DNA from 4 places in the Streptomyces sp. Ac-502 genome. Region 1 is predicted to be linked to each of the others. Evidence: riboswitches for the same ligand, from Rfam matches in the RefSeq annotation. Region 1 holds a riboswitch; each other region holds the start of a gene.

Region 1 (4,356 bases):
TGCTCCCTCCGCCACGCCACCACGTCGGCCGGCAACGGCGCTTGGATGTTGTCGACGTCACCGACCCGCAGGTTGCTCGGTGTGCTGTATTCACCGTGACAGTTGATGACGGAGACGGCGACCTCGGAATCCGGCTGCCAGAACGTCCGGTAGTACGGCGCGTTCGCCGGATCCGGGATTTCCAGCAGCGGAACGCCGCGCCGCTCCAGCAGACGCCGCAGCTTCTCGAACCGCAGCCGGGGAGCGAAGCGCCCGTACCGGGCCCGCAGCACCTCGTCGACGACCTTGTTCTTCCGGTGCGCCAGTCTGTGCACCTGCAAGGTGAAGTGGTGCCCCGACCAAGGGGCGTGCGCGGATTCGCGATCCCAGAAGAACTCGGGCAGGGCGTAGGAATAGCCCAGGCTGCTGTGACCGAATGCGTTCTCGCCGAAGTCCGGCCCCAGGACTTCGGCGACGCGCTCGGGAGAATCGGTGTGACGAAGGCCGAGCACGGTGCCGGTGGTCACGACGTCCACGTAGAACGCCAGGGAGTGCGGAGTCAATTGCTTTTCCTCGATGAGTCGCGGGAAGAGCAGTTTACGGGCCACCCGCCGGCCTCCATCGGCCGATGGGCGCCCCGCCCCCGTCGGCTCGTCAGAATTCCCAGTCGTCGTCCGCCGTGTCCTCGGCCTTGCCCATGAGGTACGAGGAGCCGGAACCGGAGAAGAAGTCGAGGGCGTGGTAGGTGACAGTGTCGGACCGGTCGGACCGGTCCGACACCGAGGTCAGGTCCCGTACGGCGGTCGACGCACCCTCCCGGCCGTCACCGGACACACCGGATCACGCCGTGGGCAGCTCCGCCCGGACCGTCCGCGCGGCCGTGACGAGGTTCTCCAGCGAAGCGCGGGTCTCGGGCCAGCCCCGGGTCTTCAGACCACAGTCGGGATTGACCCACAGCCGCTCGGCCGGGATCGCACCGAGGCCCTTGCGCAGCAGGATCGCCGCCTCCTCGGCGCTCGGCACGCGGGGCGAGTGGATGTCGTACACGCCCGGACCGGCCTCCCGCGGATAGCCGTGCTCGGCCAGCTCACGGGCCACCTGCATGTGCGAGCGCGCGGCCTCCAGGCTGATCACGTCGGCGTCGAGATCGTCGATGGCCTGCACGATGTCACCGAACTCGGCGTAGCACATGTGCGTATGGATCTGCGTCCGGTCCCGCACCCCGCTGGTGGTGAGGCGGAACGCCTCGGTGGCCCAGGCGAGGTAGGCGGGACGGCCGGCGGCACGCAGCGGCAGCGTCTCGCGCAGCGCCGGCTCGTCGACCTGGATGACCGAGGTGCCGGCCGCCTCCAGGTCGCCGACCTCGTCGCGCAGGGCCAGCGCCACCTGCCGGGCGGTGTCGCCGAGCGGCTGGTCGTCCCGGACGAACGACCAGGCGAGCATGGTGACCGGGCCGGTCAGCATCCCCTTGACCGGCCGGTCGGTGAGCGACTGCGCGTACCGTGTCCACCGCACCGTCATCGGCTCGGGCCGCGAGATGTCACCCGCGAGGACCGGCGGACGGACGTACCGCGTGCCGTACGACTGGACCCAGCCGTGCTGTGTGGCGAGATACCCCGTCAGCTGCTCGGCGAAGTACTGCACCATGTCGTTGCGTTCGGGCTCGCCGTGCACGAGGACGTCGATGCCCGCCTCCTCCTGGAAGGAGAGCACCGCGCGGATCTCGCTCTCGATGCGCTCCTCGTACCCGGCCGTGCCGATCCGGCCCGCCCGCAGGTCGGCGCGGGCGGTGCGCAGTTCGGCGGTCTGCGGGAAGGAGCCGATGGTGGTCGTCGGCAGCAGCGGCAGGCCGAGGTGGGCCCGCTGGGCGACGGTCCGCTCCCCGTACGGCGCCAAGCGGCGGCCGTCGGCGTCGGTGACGGCGGCGGTACGGGCCCGTACGGCGGGGTCGTGGGTGATCGCGGAACCGGCGCGGGACGCCAGGTCGGCGCGGTTGGCGGCCAGTTCGGCGGCGATGGTGTGGGTGCCCTGCGCGAGGCCGCGGGCGAGCGTGGCGATCTCGGCGGTCTTCTGCCGGGCGAACGCGAGCCAGCGCAGGACCTGCGGGTCGATGTCCCGTTCGGCGGTGGCGTCCAGCGGGACGTGCAGCAGGGAGCAGGAGGCGGCCACGTCGACCCGCTCGGCCAGGCCCAGCAGCGTACCGAGCGTGGCCAGTGACTTCTCGTAGTCGTTGATCCAGATGTTGCGGCCGTTGACGACACCGGCGACCAGCCGCTTGCCCGGCAGGCCGCCCGCGGCGGCGAGCGCGTCCAGGTTGCCCGCCGCGGCCTCGGTGAAGTCCAGCGCGAGACCGTCGACAGGGGCCTTGGCGAGCACCGGCAGAGCCTCGCCGAGCTGGTCGAAGTACGAGGCCACCAGCAGCTTCGGGCGGTCGGTAAGGGCGCCGAGGACGCGGTAGGCACGCTCGGCGGCGTTGAGGTCGGCCGGGGTGCGGTCCTGGACCAGAGCGGGCTCGTCCAGCTGCGCCCACTCGGCACCGGCCGCACGCAGGTCCGCCAGCACCTCCGCGTAGACGGGCAGAAGCCGGTCGAGCAGGGTCAGCGGGTCGAAGTCGGTGGCGACACCGGGGGCCGGCTTGGACAGCAGGAGGTAGGTGACCGGTCCGACGAGGACCGGGCGCGGCGTGTGGCCGAGCGCGAGCGCCTCCCGCACCTCGCCGACCTGCTTGGCGGAGTCGGTGGCGAAGACCGTGTCGGGCCCCAACTCGGGTACGAGGTAGTGGTAGTTCGTGTCGAACCACTTGGTCATCTCCAGTGGCGCCACGTCCTGTGTGCCGCGTGCCATCGCGAAGTAGCCGTCCAGGGCGTCGGCCTCGACGGCGGCGCGGTGCCGTTCCGGGACAGCTCCGACCATGACGCTGGTGTCCAGTACGTGGTCGTAGTACGAGAAGTCACCGGTCGGCACCTCGTGGAGGCCGGCGTCGGCCAGCTGCTGCCAGTTCGACCGGCGCAGGTCCCGCGCGGTCTCCTGGAGGGCGTCCGCGGTGACGCGGCCCTTCCAGTACCCCTCGACGGCCTTCTTCAGTTCCCGGTGCTGTCCCTGGCGGGGGTAGCCGTACACGGTGGCCCGTGCTGCCGCGGCTGCGGGCTTCGCTGTCACGGAACTCTCCTTCGCGAGCGTGATCTTCTTCCGAGCTCGGTGACGGGACGAGAACGCGAAGGAATGACGCACCCGACGGGTCACGCGGCGCCGAACGGCACCCATGCCCGTCTGCTGTGGTCGCCGACCCGCCCTCGAGGTCACCGGAAGGCCGCGCACGCATGGACGCACGCGGGCAACGGGCAGGTCTTCGGACTTGCGGGCACGCCTGCCGGAACGTCGTCCGGCGGGCACCTACTGGCCGTCGCTTCCCGGATCCGCGGCCCGGATCCAGTGCGTATGACGGCGGTCGTTCCCGCTCACCGCTGCGGGGCAGTCCCGGATTCCCACCGGGTTCCCTCTTACGACGCGTCTGCCTGGCGGGCAGGGCGAACCAGTTGCACGCGACAGCGTAGATCGGTCATGCCCGGTACGGACACCCCTGTTCACATGGTGGTACGTGAGATGAGACACGGGTGGTGGAGAGGGGGTGCGGCGGTGGGCGGGCCCGGGCCTCCGTACGGCACCCTCGACGTGTCCCTGCGACGGGCTCCCGTGATGTGCCCCTGCGACGTGCCCTCGTGATGCGTCCCCTTGATGTGTCCGGATCGGCGCTCACCGGGCATGGCGGGGGTCTGAACAATGGGGCACCCCCGGTCGTACCGTGCGCCGCCGTCCCGTCCGCCCTCCGCCCTCCGAGGTCCGCTGCCGTACACCGGGGCGGCACCGCGTTCCAGGGCGGCACCGTTCACCGGTGCGGCAGCCTTGCCGCTACCGGCACTCCAGAGGGAGGACCCGCCATGCCCGGTACCGACGAGCAGCCCCACTCGGAGGCATGGAAGACCGCGCTCACCGTGCTGCAAGAGGTCGCCCCGCCCGCCATCCCGGAGGGCGCGCACGTGTCGACCGTCCAGATCGAGTACCCGCCCGGCGACCAGGGCGCCCCGCCGCACCGCCACCCCGGGCCGGCCTTCGGCTACGTGCTGGAGGGCGAGATGCGCTTCGAACTGGAAGGCGAGCCGGAGCGGATCGTCCGCGCCGGGGAAGCGTTCTGGGAGCCGGGCGGCGACGTCATCCACTACCAGGACGGCAACGCTCTCGCCGACACGCGCCTGCGCTTCGTCGTCACCATGCTCTGCGTACCAGGGCAGCCCATGCTCATCCTGGTCGACGACGACGAACTCAAACAGCGCGCCCACCTGCGCGCGCCCCGGCAGTCCTGACGCCTCTGCGCCCCAG
Region 2 (4,356 bases), 3.9 Mb from region 1:
GGAAGGGGGCGGTGGCGGTCGGCCGTCGGGCCGTCAGGCTGCGGTCGCCGCCGCGGCCCGTGCCGCCCTGGCGACCGGGTGCAGGGCCGCGTACTCCAGCGGCGCCGACGGGTCGATCGAGAGGTCCAGCGGAGCCGGTCCGGCGCCCGCCCGTACGAGCAGGTCGCCGACGGCGGCGATCATCGCGCCGTTGTCCGTGCACAGCCGCAGGGGCGGCACGCGCAGCGTGATGCCCGCCTTCTGGCAGCGCTCCTCGGCGAGGGACCGGACGCGCGAGTTGGCGGCGACGCCGCCCACCACCACCAGGGTGCCCACGCCGTGCTCCTTGCAGGCCGCGACGGCCTTGCGGGTCAGGACGTCGGCGACCGCCTCCTGGAGGGAGGCCGCGCCGTCCGCGACAGGCAGTTCGCCGTCGGCGTGCCGTTCGGCCCAGCGCGCGGCGGCCGTCTTGAGGCCGGAGAAGGAGAAGCCGTACGGGTCGTCACGCGGCCCGGTAAGCGGCCGCGGGAACGCGACGGCCTTCGGGTCGCCCTCGCGCGCGGCCCGGTCGATCGCGGGGCCGCCCGGGTACGGCAGGCCGAAGACCCGCGCGACCTTGTCGAAGCACTCCCCGGCGGCGTCGTCGAGGGTGTCGCCGAGGTGCACGATCGGGTCGCGCGCCAGGTCCCGTACGAGGAGGAGGGAAGTGTGCCCGCCGGAGACGATGAGCACCATGCAGGGGTCGGGCAGCGGGCCGTGCTCCAGGGTGTCGGCGGCGACGTGCCCGGCGAGGTGGTGCACCCCGTACAGCGGCACGCCCAGCCCGTACGCCAGGCCCTTGGCACCGGCCAGACCGACCTGGAGGGCGCCCGACAGGCCGGGGCCGGTGGTCACGGCCACCGCGCCGATGTCGGCCATGGTCAGGCCCGCGTCGTCGAGCGCGCGGTGCACGACGGGGGCGAGGGAGTGCACATGGGCGCGGGCCGCGATCTCCGGCACGACGCCGCCGTAGCGCGCGTGCTCGTCCATGCTGGACGCCACCGCGTGCCCGAGCAGCTTGCCGTCGCGGACCAGGCCCGCCCCGGTCTCGTCGCAGGAGGACTCGATCCCCAGCACCACTGGAGAGCCTGGAGATGCCACCGCACCGCTCCTTCGTACCCGTTTCGTACCCGGCCTCGTCGCCGCCTTGCCGCACGTGAGGCGTCTTGCCGCACGCGAGCCGCCCTGCTGCACGAGAGGCGCCTCGCCGCACGCGAGCCGCCTTGTTGCAAGCGATGTGCAACAACCCGTCTCCGACCAGGATACGGCGGCCCGAACCGGCCCGGGCGGGGGCCGCGGGCGGGCCGGGCGAGGCTGCGGACAGGCCGGATGGGGGCCGTGGGCGGGCCGGTGCCGCCTGGGAGGGGCAGTGGGGCGGTCCCGTGCCGCCAGGGAGGGGCCGTGGGACGGTCCGGTGCAGCCCGGGAAGTGTCGCGGGACGGGCCGGTGCCCCCCGGGAGGGGCCGGTGCGCCCCCCGGGAAGGTCCGCAGGACAGTCCGCGCCGGCGGTCACGGCGCCCCAGGAGCCGCCAACCCGTCGAGTTCCCCCGCCACCCGCACGTTCCACCGGCCGTCCCGCCCGCTCAGCGCCGTCACGGTCAGCGGCGGTACGTCCACCCGCCAGAAGGACGAGGGCGGGGCCCCCAGGGCGCACACCACGGACGCACGTACGACGTCCGGCTCCACTACGGCCACGATCCGGCCGCCCTCCGCCGCGAGGCCCGCCAGCCAGTCCGCCACCCGTCCGAGCAACTGCGCCAGCGTCTCGCCGCCGTGCGGCGCGCTGTCCGCGTCGGACAGCCAGGCCGTGACTGCCGCGGGCTCGGCGGCCAGCACGTCCTCCAGGGCCAGCCCCCGCCAGCGGCCCATCGCCCGGCCCGCCGCGCCCGGGTCCGGCTCCGCCCGCAGGCCGAGCGCCTCGGCCGTCTCCCGGCAGCGCGCGGAAGGGGAGGTCAGGGCCCGGTCGGCGGGCAGGGCGGCGGCAGCGGGGCGGGCGGCGCGGGCGCGGCGCAGCCCGCCCGGTGTCAGGGATTCGCCGGCCGGGAAGCGCACCGCGCCCAGGGCGTCGTCGAAGGACGGTGAGACCAACATCACCCGAGTTGTCATGCGCACCTCTTTCGACGCGGAAATCTGATGGCGCACCAGGGAACAGCGGGGCGCGCGACCACCGCCGTGCACCCGCACGCCCGCCCGCGGGCCCTTCTCCCCGTCGCCGCCACGCGGTACGTTCCCGATGATATTGACGATGACATGACGGAAGCCGGTGGAATTCCGGCGCGGTCGCGCCACTGTGAACCCGCACCGGTCCCGTACGGGGCCGACGGGCGAGCCAGACCCGTCCTGTCGTCACGGCTCCCCGACCGGGACGCGAGTTCCCCCAGGAGGTTCCCGACATGGCCCATTCCGTCGCGCCGCCGGCCACCGGCCACGCCGCGCCCGCCCCCTCCCCGTCCGGACGGTCCTGCCGTGGGCGGTCTTCGGCGGCGTCCTCATGCTCGTCCTGCTCTACTTCGTCGGCGCCGAACAGGGCGCCACCGCGCTGCTCTCCGGCACCGGCGTGCACGAGTGGGTCCACGACGGACGCCATCTGCTCGGCTTCCCCTGCCACTGACCGGGGGCCTTCGCACATGAACTCCGCCACCGTCAGGTCCCTCCTGGTGCGCGGCATGCTGGCCGGCCTCGCCGCCGGCCTGCTCGCCCTGCTCGTCGCCTACCTGCTGGGCAAACCGCAGGTCGACGCCGCCATCGCCTTCGAGGACGCGCACGCCCACGAACACGAGGCCGAGGTCGTCAGCCGCGCGGTGCAGTCCACCGCGGGCCTGGCCACCGGCGTCCTGGTGTACGGCGTCGCGCTGGGCGGGATCGCCGCCCTGGCCTACTGCTTCGCCCTCGGGCGCGTCGGCCGCTTCGGCCCCCGCGCCACCGCCCTGCTGCTCTCCGGGGCCGCCTTCGGCGCGGTCTACCTCGTACCGTTCCTGAAGTACCCGGCCAACCCGCCGTCCGTCGGAGACCCCGACTCCATCGGCACCCGCACCGCGCTGTACTTCCTCATGATCGCCCTCAGCGTGCTGCTGGCCGTCGCCGCCGTCCTCCTCGGCAAGCGGCTCGCACCCCGCCTGGGCACCTGGTACGCGACGGTCGCCGCCCTGGCAGCCTTCGCCGCGGCCGTCGGCCTCGCCTACGCGTTCCTCCCGGCCGTCAACGAACTCCCCGCCGACTTCCCGGCCCTGCTGCTCTGGAAGTTCCGCCTCTCCGCACTCGGCGTCCAGCTCGCCCTGTGGACCGCCTTCGGCCTGCTCTTCGGCGAACTGGCCGAGCGGGCCACCGGGGTACGGGCGGGCGCCGCTCCGCGCGGGGCGGACGGGGGTCCTGTGCCGTCGGCGCGCTGAGCCGGGTCGACACTGCGGTTCCGGAGCGCGGACATCCGCCGCGGTCCGGAACCGTATGCCTTGTCAGGCGGCGTACAGCCGGCCGGAGTGCCGACACCGCCCCTCAGGCAGGGCGGGCCAGCAGCAGCGTCCACCACGGGCCGCGGTCGTCCGTGCCGCTGTTGATCCCCACCCCCGCGTGCCGGAACGCGCAGTCCGCCAGCACCACCTGGTGCTCCGGACTGCGCGCCCACGCCCGCACCACCTCCGCGGCCCCCTGCTGGCCGCGCGCGATGTTCTCGCCCGCGCGGCGCCAGTCGTACCCGACGGCCGAGAGCCGGCTGCCGGGGCCGGAGCCGCCGCGTTCCCGGTGCGAGAGCGAGCCCTCGCGGGCCATGTGGTCGCTGTGCCGCTGAGCGGCCTTGGTGACCGTACGGTGCGTCCTCACGGGACGGCAGCCGGCCTTCGCCCGCTCCCGGTTGACCAGCCGGACGACGGCCGCCCTGGTCGTCGCGGCGTTACCGGGGGCGCGGGCGGTGCCCGGGGCCCGCAGAGCCCGTGAGTCCGGGGCCGCGTAGGGCGACAGGGCCGGGTGGGTCAGCAGCGTCTCGTATGACGAAAGGGCGGTGTACGCGGCTTCCGGCAGCCCCGATCGCCCGCCCGGAGGCTTCGCGGCGGCGGCCCCGCCCACCGTCAGGCCCGCCAGGGCCAGTACCGCCACCACCGCCCGTACCGCGTACCGCGCCGTCCGCCGGTCCGCTCCGCGCCCCCGGCGCACGCGAGGCCCCGCCGCCGCGCCCCGGCCCGCGGTCACGTCCGTACTCCTGCCCGAACGCCGGCCCGTACTCCCGCGCTGACGTCCACCCGTACTCCCGCCCATTCGGCCCCAGTTCCTCGACAGTCATCGGCTGTGGCGACCGGTCGTCGCCCGGCCGGCGCCGTACCCGGCAGCCGGCCCGGTGACAGTCTT
Region 3 (4,356 bases), 180 kb from region 1:
GCCGGTGGACAGCCCGGCGAAGACGGCGTGCTCGCGCAGCAGGGCGACGGCGCCGGACATGGCGTGGGTGAAGTCCATCCAGTGGACCGCGTCGTACAGGTGGTGGCGGACGTTGTCGAAGGGGATCGAGGAGCCGATGCCGGCGATGATGGCTTCCGGGTCGTGATGGTCCTGGCTCCCGAAGGTGACGCTGCCGAACGGCTGCACTCCGACCAGCCGGACGCCGGGATCACGGCGGCGCAGATGCCTCACGAGGCCGCCGGTCGAGGCGCCCGACCCGACGCCGCCGACGACGGTCAGGCTGTGGTCCGGCAGGGCCGTGGTCACCAGGTCCGCGACCTCCTGGTAGCCCAGGTAGTGGATGGCGTCGTGGTACTGGCGCATCCAGTGCACGTCGGGCCGTTCGGCGAGGATCTCCCGTACCCGCCGTACCCGCATCTCCTGGTCGAGCTTGAGGTTCTGCGACGGTCTGACCTGCTCGACCGTCGCGCCGAGTATCTCCAGTTGGGCGAGGGTGGTGGCGTCCACGGTGGTCGAGCCCACGATGTGGCAGCGCAGTCCGTAGCGGTGGCAGGCCAGCGCCAGGGCGTAGGCGTAGATGCCGCTGGAGCTGTCGATCAGGGTCTGTCCGGTTCGGATGGTGCCCTGGTCGAGCAGGTGGCGGACGGCCGCCAGCGCGGAGTAGATCTTCATCGACTCGAACCGCAGCAGCACCATGCCGTCCGTGAGCCGGACGAGGTCCGGGATCTTGAGGGCGTCGGCTATGTGGGGATGTGTCACGCGTAGCCTCCTTGGGCGAAAGAGCACTGGTGACCGAGCGAACGGAAGAAGGCGGACAGCTCGCCCTTCAGGGACGGCGCCGGCCGGCAGCTGAAGAGGTAACCCACCAGCGATCCGGTGTGGGCGACGAAGACGCCGTCCGCGCCGAACTCCTCGCGGTGGGCCAGCACGGTTTCGAAGGTGTCCTTGGGCAGCACCTCCTGGGAGAGCACACTGCTGAAGGTCGCGGCCCGGGCCACGGCCGCCGGGTCGCCCGAGGCGAAGCCCTTCAGGAGGTCGGTCAGACACCGCTCGTACTCCGTGGCACAGCGCCGGTAGTGCCGCCGCAGCACCGGCGTGACCGCGGCGGTGTCCACCGTGCCCGGCTCCATGACGAAGGCGGTGTGGAAACCGACGCCGGTGCCCAGCCGCCGTACGACCCGGTGCCGTCCGCTCAGATAGAGCGCGAACTCGTCGAGGAACACGCTGTCGGCCCGCTCTATCGCCGCCAGGACGCGAAGGACGGCCCCGGTGTCGTACGGCAGCGAGAAGATCCGGAACAGGCAGCGCACGGTCGCCACGATGTCCGCCGTCGAACTGGCCATGCCCACTCCGACGTGCAGGTCCGAGTGGGTGCTCCAGCGGCCCGGCGGCAGCGTCAGGCCGAAGTGCTCCAGGAAGAGCCGCGCGGCCGTCGCCGCCTTCGCGCCGAGGGGCGGTTCGCCGGGCGGTGCGTCGCCGGAGCCGGCGCCCGGCGCGAAGTACACCCAGGAGTGGCGGTCCACGGGGAACGAGACGATGGCGATGTCCGCGTCGCCGCCGGGACGCAGCGGGCCCTGGAACAGCTCGCCCAGCGTGCCCTGGCAGACGCCGGAGACCCAACGCGCCGGGTCGCCGCCGGGGGTGGTCAGCATCGCGCACCGTACAACGGCCGTGCCGGACCGGGCCGTCGGCCGCCCCGGAGACTTTCCCTACGGTATTCCTCGGTCACGAACACGCCCTCTCTCGCCGCACCCGGTCCGAGGATTTCGACCGGTGAGTGAGAGGGCGGCCGCGCCGGTACGCGCGTGGCTCCGCCTGCACCGCCGACCCAGCCCTCGAGGTCACCGTGGACAACGCGTACGTCCGTCCTCGCTCGCACGCGCGCAGTGGCAGGTATCCGGACTCATGGGCACGTCGGCCGGGCCTTCCGGCAACAGCTACCGGCCACCGTTTCCCGCACCCTTCGTCCGGGTCCGGTGCTGTATCGGTGGCTTTCGCTCCCACTCACCGCTGCGGGACAGTCCCGGACTTCCACCGGGTTCCTCTTACGACGCCCCACGGAGAGTGGCGCGAACCGACTGCGCACATCAGCGTAGAGGCGTTCCCGCCACCGCAACAGGGAGGCCCGGGTGGTTGTCCGGATTGGTGCCGCTGACAGGCGCGGGCGGTGTGCAGTACGGGGCCGCGGCCCGCGGGAGCCTGTCACCAGGGATCCTGCCGTGCAGCACACCGCCCGTGCCCCGGTTCGAACATGCCGGACGGGGCGGGCTCGTCACGGCCCTGCGACAGATCCACTCGCCAGGCCCGGTGGCCGGTTTGAGCCTCCGCGCCGTCGGCCGGAGGTGCCGCTGGGAGCCCTGGGGCCGATGTGGCCCGCCAACGGGCTCCTTCCCCTCACCGCCAGCCGGCTCGTCCGGCACCCAGGAGGAACGAGTACACACGAGCAGGAGCGCGGAGCCCTCGGACGTCCGGAAGTCGCTGAGCAGCAAGCGGCGGCTCGCCTTCGGACTGTGCGGCGGCGTGGCCGCCCTCGCGGTGACGGCGACAGCGGTGGCCGCCACCGGCGGGGCCGGCACGGAACGGCACACCTCGCCGCAGCCCGGGAAGGCCGCGCAGGCCCTGAAGGTGATGAGCCTGAACACATGGAGGCGAGCTGGAAGACCCAGACCGAGGCCATGGCGAAGTGGACCGGCTCCTCACCGGCCATCGTGGCGGGGGACATCAACAACGTTCGGCGGCGGCCCGGACCGGCCCTCCGACCACCTGACCGTCGTGACCACCTTCCGCCTCTGATCGGCCACCGGCGCCTCCCCGCCGCCCCGAACGGACGATGATGGAGGCTCACTCCCGCCGTGCGGGCCACTCCGCGCGGCGGGGCCGGGCTGTCAGTCAGGAGGCGTTGGCCATGCGGATCCCTGGACCCGAGCCCCGGCCGGACGGCGGGGTGGGGGCGGTCGCCGCGGCGGGCGGGCTGCACACCTATCAGCTGCGGCTGCACGCCGAGTACGGGCCCGTCGTACGGTTCCAGCTGCCGGGCGCCGAGACGGCCGTGTCGGTCGCCGACCCCGTACTGCTGGAAGCCACGGCCCACATCGACAAACGTCCGGAGCGGCTGTTCGAGTTCCTGGCTCCGCTGTGCGAGGCGGGGAACTTGCAGGTGCTGCCGGCCGAGGAGCACATCCCCTGGCGCCGCGTGCTGCTGTCGGTGCTGGCCGGACGCCCCTCCCACGAGCGGCACTTCGCACGGTTCACCGCACTCGCGGCCGGACTCGCGGACCACTGGGGCGAGCGGGCAGGCCACGGGCCCGTCGCCTTGCAGAAGGACCTCACCGCGCTGTCGCTGCGGATGATCTGCGCTTACGCGCTGGAAGGCGAGGCCGCGGACCCGGACGGCGTCGTCGCCGCCTTCGAGGAGGTGCTCACCGAGTACCTGGGACGGCTCTACCAGGTGCCGGTACCGGGCACGGAAGAGGAACGTGCCGAGCGGGCGGCCCGGGCCCTCGCCTACCTGCGCGCCACAGTGGACCGGGTCGTCGCGGCGCACCGCTCCGGAGGCCGCGCGGACCGCAGCGATCTCATCGGGGCGCTCGTCGAGGCCGGTGAGCGGCCCGCGCGCATCCGCGACACCGTCATGGTGACGCTGCTCGCCGCCCACCACACCACCGGGGTCGCGGTCTCCTGGACCCTGCACCTCCTGGGCCGCCACCCCGAGGCGGCCGAACGGGTCGCCGCCGAACTGGACCGCGTACTCGGTGACCGCGCGGTGCCCGAGTACGCCGACCTGCGGCACCTCACCTACCTGGACATGGTTCTGAAGGAAGCGATGCGGCTCTACCCGCCCGGCCCGTACGGCGCGCGGGAGACGACCGAGCCGCTCGTCCTGGGCGCCTACGAACTCCCGGCGGGGACCACGGTCTTCTACCCGTTCTGGGCCGTGCACATGAACCCCGACCACTGGCCCGAGCCCGAGAAGTTCGTCCCCGAACGGTTCACCCCGCAGGAGGTGGCCGGGCGGCCGAGGCTGGCCTACGTCCCGTTCGGCATCGGACCGCGCAGTTGCGAGGGCGCCGGTCTCGCCATGGTCGAGGCCGAACTGGTCCTGGCCGTCCTGCTCAAACGCTTCCGCTTCCGGCCCGAGCCCGGGCACCGGGTGACACCGGTCGAACGCTTCGTGCTGTGGGCGCGTGACGACATCCGGATGCTCCTGACACCGCGGGACACCGCGCCGCATGCCTGAACCCGATACCTGAATCCTGCGCGTGCTGCCGGGGCTGGTGTGCGGGGAAGCCGGGTATGCATCGGGCGGCAGTGCCGGTGCGAGCAGGGGAGTGGCCA
Region 4 (4,356 bases), 5.1 Mb from region 1:
CGTACTGGCTGGAGAAGACCGCGTAGCGGCCGTCGGGGCTGAGCGAGGCGTTCCAGGCGCCCACCGGCTCACCGGCCGAGCTGAGGCTCGCCACGCTCGTGCGGCCGGTGTCCAGGTCGTGCAGGAAGAACGGGTAGCTGTGCGGTCTGCGCAGGTCGGCCTCCTGGCGGGCGGCCGCGGCCCGGGCCGGCTTCGGGGGCATGTTGGACGCCTTGGAGATGAAGCCGACCTTGCGGCCGTCGTAGCTGATCACCGGGTTGGCGGAGGGGCCGGCGGCCTGCTCGCCGCCGGTGACGGAGACGCTGACCCGGGTCACGGTGCCGGCCCTGCGGTCGCGGACGAAGATGTCCTGGACGCCGTTGGTGTCGCCGGGCACCAGGTCCTCGCGGCTGGAGGCGAACGCCACGTACCGGCCGTCGGCGCTGATCACCGGCATCTGGGCGCCCTGCTTGCCCTGCGGGGGCCGCCCGTCGAGGGTGACGCTCTCGGTCCGTCCGGTCCGGCGGTCGTGGACGAAGATGTCGGTGTCCGCGTTGGTGTCGCCCGGCACGAGGTTGGCCGCGTCGGAGGCGAAGGCGACGTACCGCCCGTCGGCGCTGATCGAAGGGGTGGACGACCAGGAGTCGGCCTGGGTGCCGTCACTCGCCATGTTGACACGCTGGACGGCGCCCGCCCGCAGGTCCTTCACGAAGACGTCCGGCTGCCCGTTGGTGTCACCGGGCACCAGGTCGCTCGCGTCGGAGGCGAAGGCGACGTACCGGCCGTCGGCGCTGATCGCCGAGCCGGACGAGCCGCCGTTGGCCTGCGCCCCCTCGGCGGTGACGCTGGCCCGCTCGGTGCCGGACGGCGGCGGGGTCCGGGCGCCGGCCGTCGTCGCGGGCAGCAGCGCGGCGAGCGCGCACACGCCCGTCACGGCGGCGATTCTTCGCGCGGTGGTGCGGGTGGTCCTCATGGTGGGTTCCCCTCCTGGTCGGTACGCCGATGTCCGGGTTCGGTACGCCGATGTCCGGGTGGTGCCGATGCGCCGTACGCCGGTTCCGGCCGAGCGCCCCGGCCTCGGTACGTCGGTGCGTCGGTACGTCGGTGCGTCGGTACGTCAGTGCTCCAGCCGCCGGACGAACACATCGCCCGTCGCGTTCGTGTCCCCGGGCACCAGCCCCTCGTCGCGCGAGTCGAAGGCCGCCAGCCGTCCGGTGGCATCGGGTGCCGCGGTGTTCGTCCAGGACGCCGACTGGCCGCCGTCCGCGCCGACGTTGATCCGCTCGACCCGCCCGGTGCGCAGGTCGCGGACGAAGCCGTCCACCTGGCCGTTGGTGTCGCCGGGCACCAGGTTGGTGGCCGCCGAGGTGAAGAAGAGCCGCCGGTTGTCGGCGCTGAGCCGCCCGCCGGAGGACCAGCCGTCGCCCTGGGCGCCGTCGTGCGCGCGGGACAGCAGCCGGGTGGTGCCGCGCTCCAGGTCGCGGGCGAAGAGGTCGTACGTGCCGTTGGTGTCGCCCGGCACCACGTCGGCGGCCAGGGCGGAGAAGACCGCGTACCGGCCGTCGGGGCCGATCCGGGGGACGGCGACACGCCGACCACGGTGCCCGTGGTGCTCAGGCTCGCCGCGCGGGTGCGCCCGGTGTCCACGTCGTGGACGTACAGGGGTCCTGCGGCGGCGGGCGGCGGAAGCCGGGCCCTGCGGGGGTGAGATTCGTCGCCTTCGAGGTGAACGCGATCCGGCGGCCGTCGGCGCTGATCGACGGGAAGGCGGACGCGGCGTTCGCCTGGGTGCCGTCGCTCGCCACACTGACCCGTCGCGTCGTTCCCTTCCGCACATCGTGGACGAAGATGTCCAGGCGCTCGTTGGTGTCGCCGGGCACCAGGTCCGGGCGGTAGGAGCCGAAGACGAGGCGGCGGCCGTCGCCGCTGAGGGCGAAGTCCTGGACCCCGTATCCGTACGGGGAGGTCCCAGCGCCCGCGGTGGGGCTCATGGTGCGCCCGGTGCGGCGGTCGTGGACGAAGACGTCGCCCTCGCCGTTGGTGTCGCCGGGGACCAGGTTCGTCGCGCCGGAGTAGAAGGCGACGTACCGCCCGTCGGCGCTGATCACGGGCGATCCGGAGAGGGCGTCGCCGGGCGTGCCGTCACCGGCGACGCTGACCAGGTCGGCCTTTCCCGTCCGTAAATCCTTGACGTAGACGTCCTGGTGGCCGTTGGTGTCCGCGGGGCCCAGGTTGGTGGCTTCCGAGGTGAATGCGACGAACCGCCCGTTCGCGCTGAGCTCCGGATCGCCCGAGAAACCGTTTCCCTGCGTCCCGTCCGCGGCGACGCTGACCCGCTCGGTGGCCGGAGCCGCCCGCCCCGCGGCGGCCGCCGGTGACGCCGGCAGTGCCCCCGCCACGACGCACACCCCCGCCATCAGCCCCACGACGCGCACGGCGCCGCGCGCCGCACCGGTTCCTCGCATGTTCCCCCCTCGCACAAGGCCCCCACCCGCCCCGCCGGACCGACGGAGCAGACAAGGAGCCAATACGCTTCAGGGGTCCCGGTCAACGCGCCCAGGACATTCCGCGCCACCAATACGCCCCCTGCATCAGCCCCCGTCCAGGCCGCGCGGAACGGCCCGCCGGACGACCCGGCGAACGGCCGCGGAACCCCCGGAAACAGCCCCGGAGCCGCCGCGTGACACCCTCTCGGAGGCCCCGGGAAACCCCGGGAATCCGCCCCGCAACGGCCGCCGAATACCACGGCTCCGGACATCCCCGCGCCAACGCGACACAAGATATGGGGGTGGGTGCACGAGGCGGCACAAGATGTATGCTCGTGCTCGCTGTCGTCGCAGGGGAATCCGGTGCGAATCCGGAACTGTCCCGCAACGGTGTACGAAGTGCGCAAACCGCACTCGTGAGTCCGAAGACCTGCCCACAGTACGCCCGCGCCAGGACCGGCGCGGACGTCGATACGTCCGGGTCTCGCGGGTTGGACCGGTGGACGCTGCGCGGTGTGCCCGCGCGCCCCTTGCCGTGCCGGGGGTGCCGCACGCCCGTACGCGCCCCGTGCCCTCCCCAGGCCCCCGCCGAGTGAGGGAGAGCAGCACGTGACCATCGCGCCAACGGAGCCCGCAGCAGCCGAGCAGGTCGTGCAGCCCGCGAAGGACACGCAGCCCCAGCGGGGCCCCGGCGGCCAGGCCGCGGACGGCCCCGGCGCCGCCCTGCTGCGCACGCTGACCGACCTCACCGTCGACCTGCCCGCCACCGACCCGGGCAAGATCGCCGCCGCCGCGCTGCGCGGCCGCCACCCCGGTTCCGACGAGGCCGAGCTGCGCTCGCTGGCCGTGGAGGCCGCGGCCGGCCTGATCGGCGACGAGCCGCAGTACTCCAAGCTGGCCGCCCGACTGCTGACCCGCGCCATCGCCGAGGAGGCGGCCGCGGAGGGGCGACCGCCTTCTCCGCCTCCGTCACCGTCGGCCACCGCGAGGGCCTGATCGCCGACAGCACCGCGGAGTTCGTGCGGACCCACGCGGCCCGCCTGGACGGGCTGGTGGAGCGCGCCCTGACGGACGGCGCCGACGACCGGTTCGGCTACTTCGGCCTGCGCACCCTGCACTCCCGCTACCTGCTGCGCCACCCGATCACCCGCCAGGTGATCGAGACCCCGCAGCACTTCCTGCTGCGGGTGGCCTGCGGCCTGGCCGAGGACCACAGCGAGCGGGCGCTCGCCGATGTCGCCGAGCTGTACCGGCTGACCAGCACGCTGTCGTACCTGCCCTCCTCGCCGACGCTGTTCAACTCCGGCACCCGGCACCCGCAGATGTCCTCCTGCTACCTGCTGGACTCCCCGCTGGACGAGCTGGACTCGATCTACGACCGCTACCACCAGGTGGCCCGGCTGTCGAAGCACGCCGGCGGCATCGGCCTGTCGTACTCCCGGGTCCGGGCCCGCGGCTCGCTGATCCGCGGCACCAACGGCCACTCCAACGGCATCGTGCCGTTCCTGCGCACCCTGGACGCCTCGGTCGCGGCCGTGAACCAGGGCGGCCGGCGCAAGGGCGCCGCCTGCGTCTACCTGGAGACCTGGCACGCGGACCTGGAGGAGTTCCTGGAGCTGCGCGACAACACGGGCGAGGAGGCCCGGCGCACCCACAACCTGAACATCGCGCACTGGATCCCCGACGAGTTCATGCGCCGCGTCGAGGCCGACGCCGACTGGTCGCTGTTCTCCCCCAGCGACGCGCCCGAGCTGGTCGACCTGTACGGCGACGAGTTCGACGTCGCGTACCGCAAGGCCGAGGCCGAGGGCCGTGCCGTCAAGCAGGTGCCGGCCCGCGTCCTGTACTCGCGGATGATGCGCACCCTCGCGCAGACCGGCAACGGCTGGAT

Evidence for each region. Region 1 has a riboswitch for cobalamin ahead of metE (5-methyltetrahydropteroyltriglutamate--homocysteine S-methyltransferase). Riboswitches for the same ligand answer to the same signal wherever they lie in the genome.
Region 2: linked by a shared signal. The riboswitch ahead of ACEXOX_RS26170 (CbtB-domain containing protein) and the one ahead of metE (5-methyltetrahydropteroyltriglutamate--homocysteine S-methyltransferase) in region 1 are both predicted to bind cobalamin.
Region 3: linked by a shared signal. The riboswitch ahead of ACEXOX_RS09035 (hypothetical protein) and the one ahead of metE (5-methyltetrahydropteroyltriglutamate--homocysteine S-methyltransferase) in region 1 are both predicted to bind cobalamin.
Region 4: linked by a shared signal. The riboswitch ahead of ACEXOX_RS31555 (ribonucleoside-diphosphate reductase subunit alpha) and the one ahead of metE (5-methyltetrahydropteroyltriglutamate--homocysteine S-methyltransferase) in region 1 are both predicted to bind cobalamin.

What each region holds. Positions count from the first base shown of each region.
Region 1 covers NZ_JBHFFO010000001.1:1,815,992-1,820,347, reverse strand. Annotated here, with positions in the region: gene ACEXOX_RS08130 (hypothetical protein) at 1-542, opposite strand, end outside; gene ACEXOX_RS08125 (hypothetical protein) at 634-813, opposite strand; gene metE (5-methyltetrahydropteroyltriglutamate--homocysteine S-methyltransferase) at 820-3,138, opposite strand; cobalamin riboswitch at 3,302-3,531, opposite strand; gene ACEXOX_RS08115 (cupin domain-containing protein) at 3,918-4,340, shown strand.
Region 2 covers NZ_JBHFFO010000001.1:5,765,719-5,770,074, forward strand. Annotated here, with positions in the region: gene tsaD (tRNA (adenosine(37)-N6)-threonylcarbamoyltransferase complex transferase subunit TsaD) at 34-1,098, opposite strand; gene ACEXOX_RS26165 (histidine phosphatase family protein) at 1,528-2,124, opposite strand; cobalamin riboswitch at 2,233-2,376, shown strand; partial or broken gene ACEXOX_RS26170 (CbtB-domain containing protein) at 2,412-2,629, shown strand; gene ACEXOX_RS26175 (CbtA family protein) at 2,646-3,407, shown strand; gene ACEXOX_RS26180 (CAP domain-containing protein) at 3,511-4,200, opposite strand.
Region 3 covers NZ_JBHFFO010000001.1:1,999,677-2,004,032, reverse strand. Annotated here, with positions in the region: gene ACEXOX_RS09040 (cysteine synthase family protein) at 1-780, opposite strand, end outside; gene ACEXOX_RS09035 (hypothetical protein) at 777-1,673, opposite strand; cobalamin riboswitch at 1,892-2,115, opposite strand; gene ACEXOX_RS09030 (cytochrome P450) at 2,927-4,258, shown strand; gene ACEXOX_RS09025 (bacteriocin fulvocin C-related protein) at 4,356-4,356, shown strand, end outside.
Region 4 covers NZ_JBHFFO010000001.1:6,896,169-6,900,524, reverse strand. Annotated here, with positions in the region: gene ACEXOX_RS31570 (TolB family protein) at 1-952, opposite strand, end outside; gene ACEXOX_RS31565 (TolB family protein) at 1,097-1,504, opposite strand; gene ACEXOX_RS31560 (TolB family protein) at 1,593-2,444, opposite strand; cobalamin riboswitch at 2,778-2,918, shown strand; partial or broken gene ACEXOX_RS31555 (ribonucleoside-diphosphate reductase subunit alpha) at 3,075-4,356, shown strand, end outside.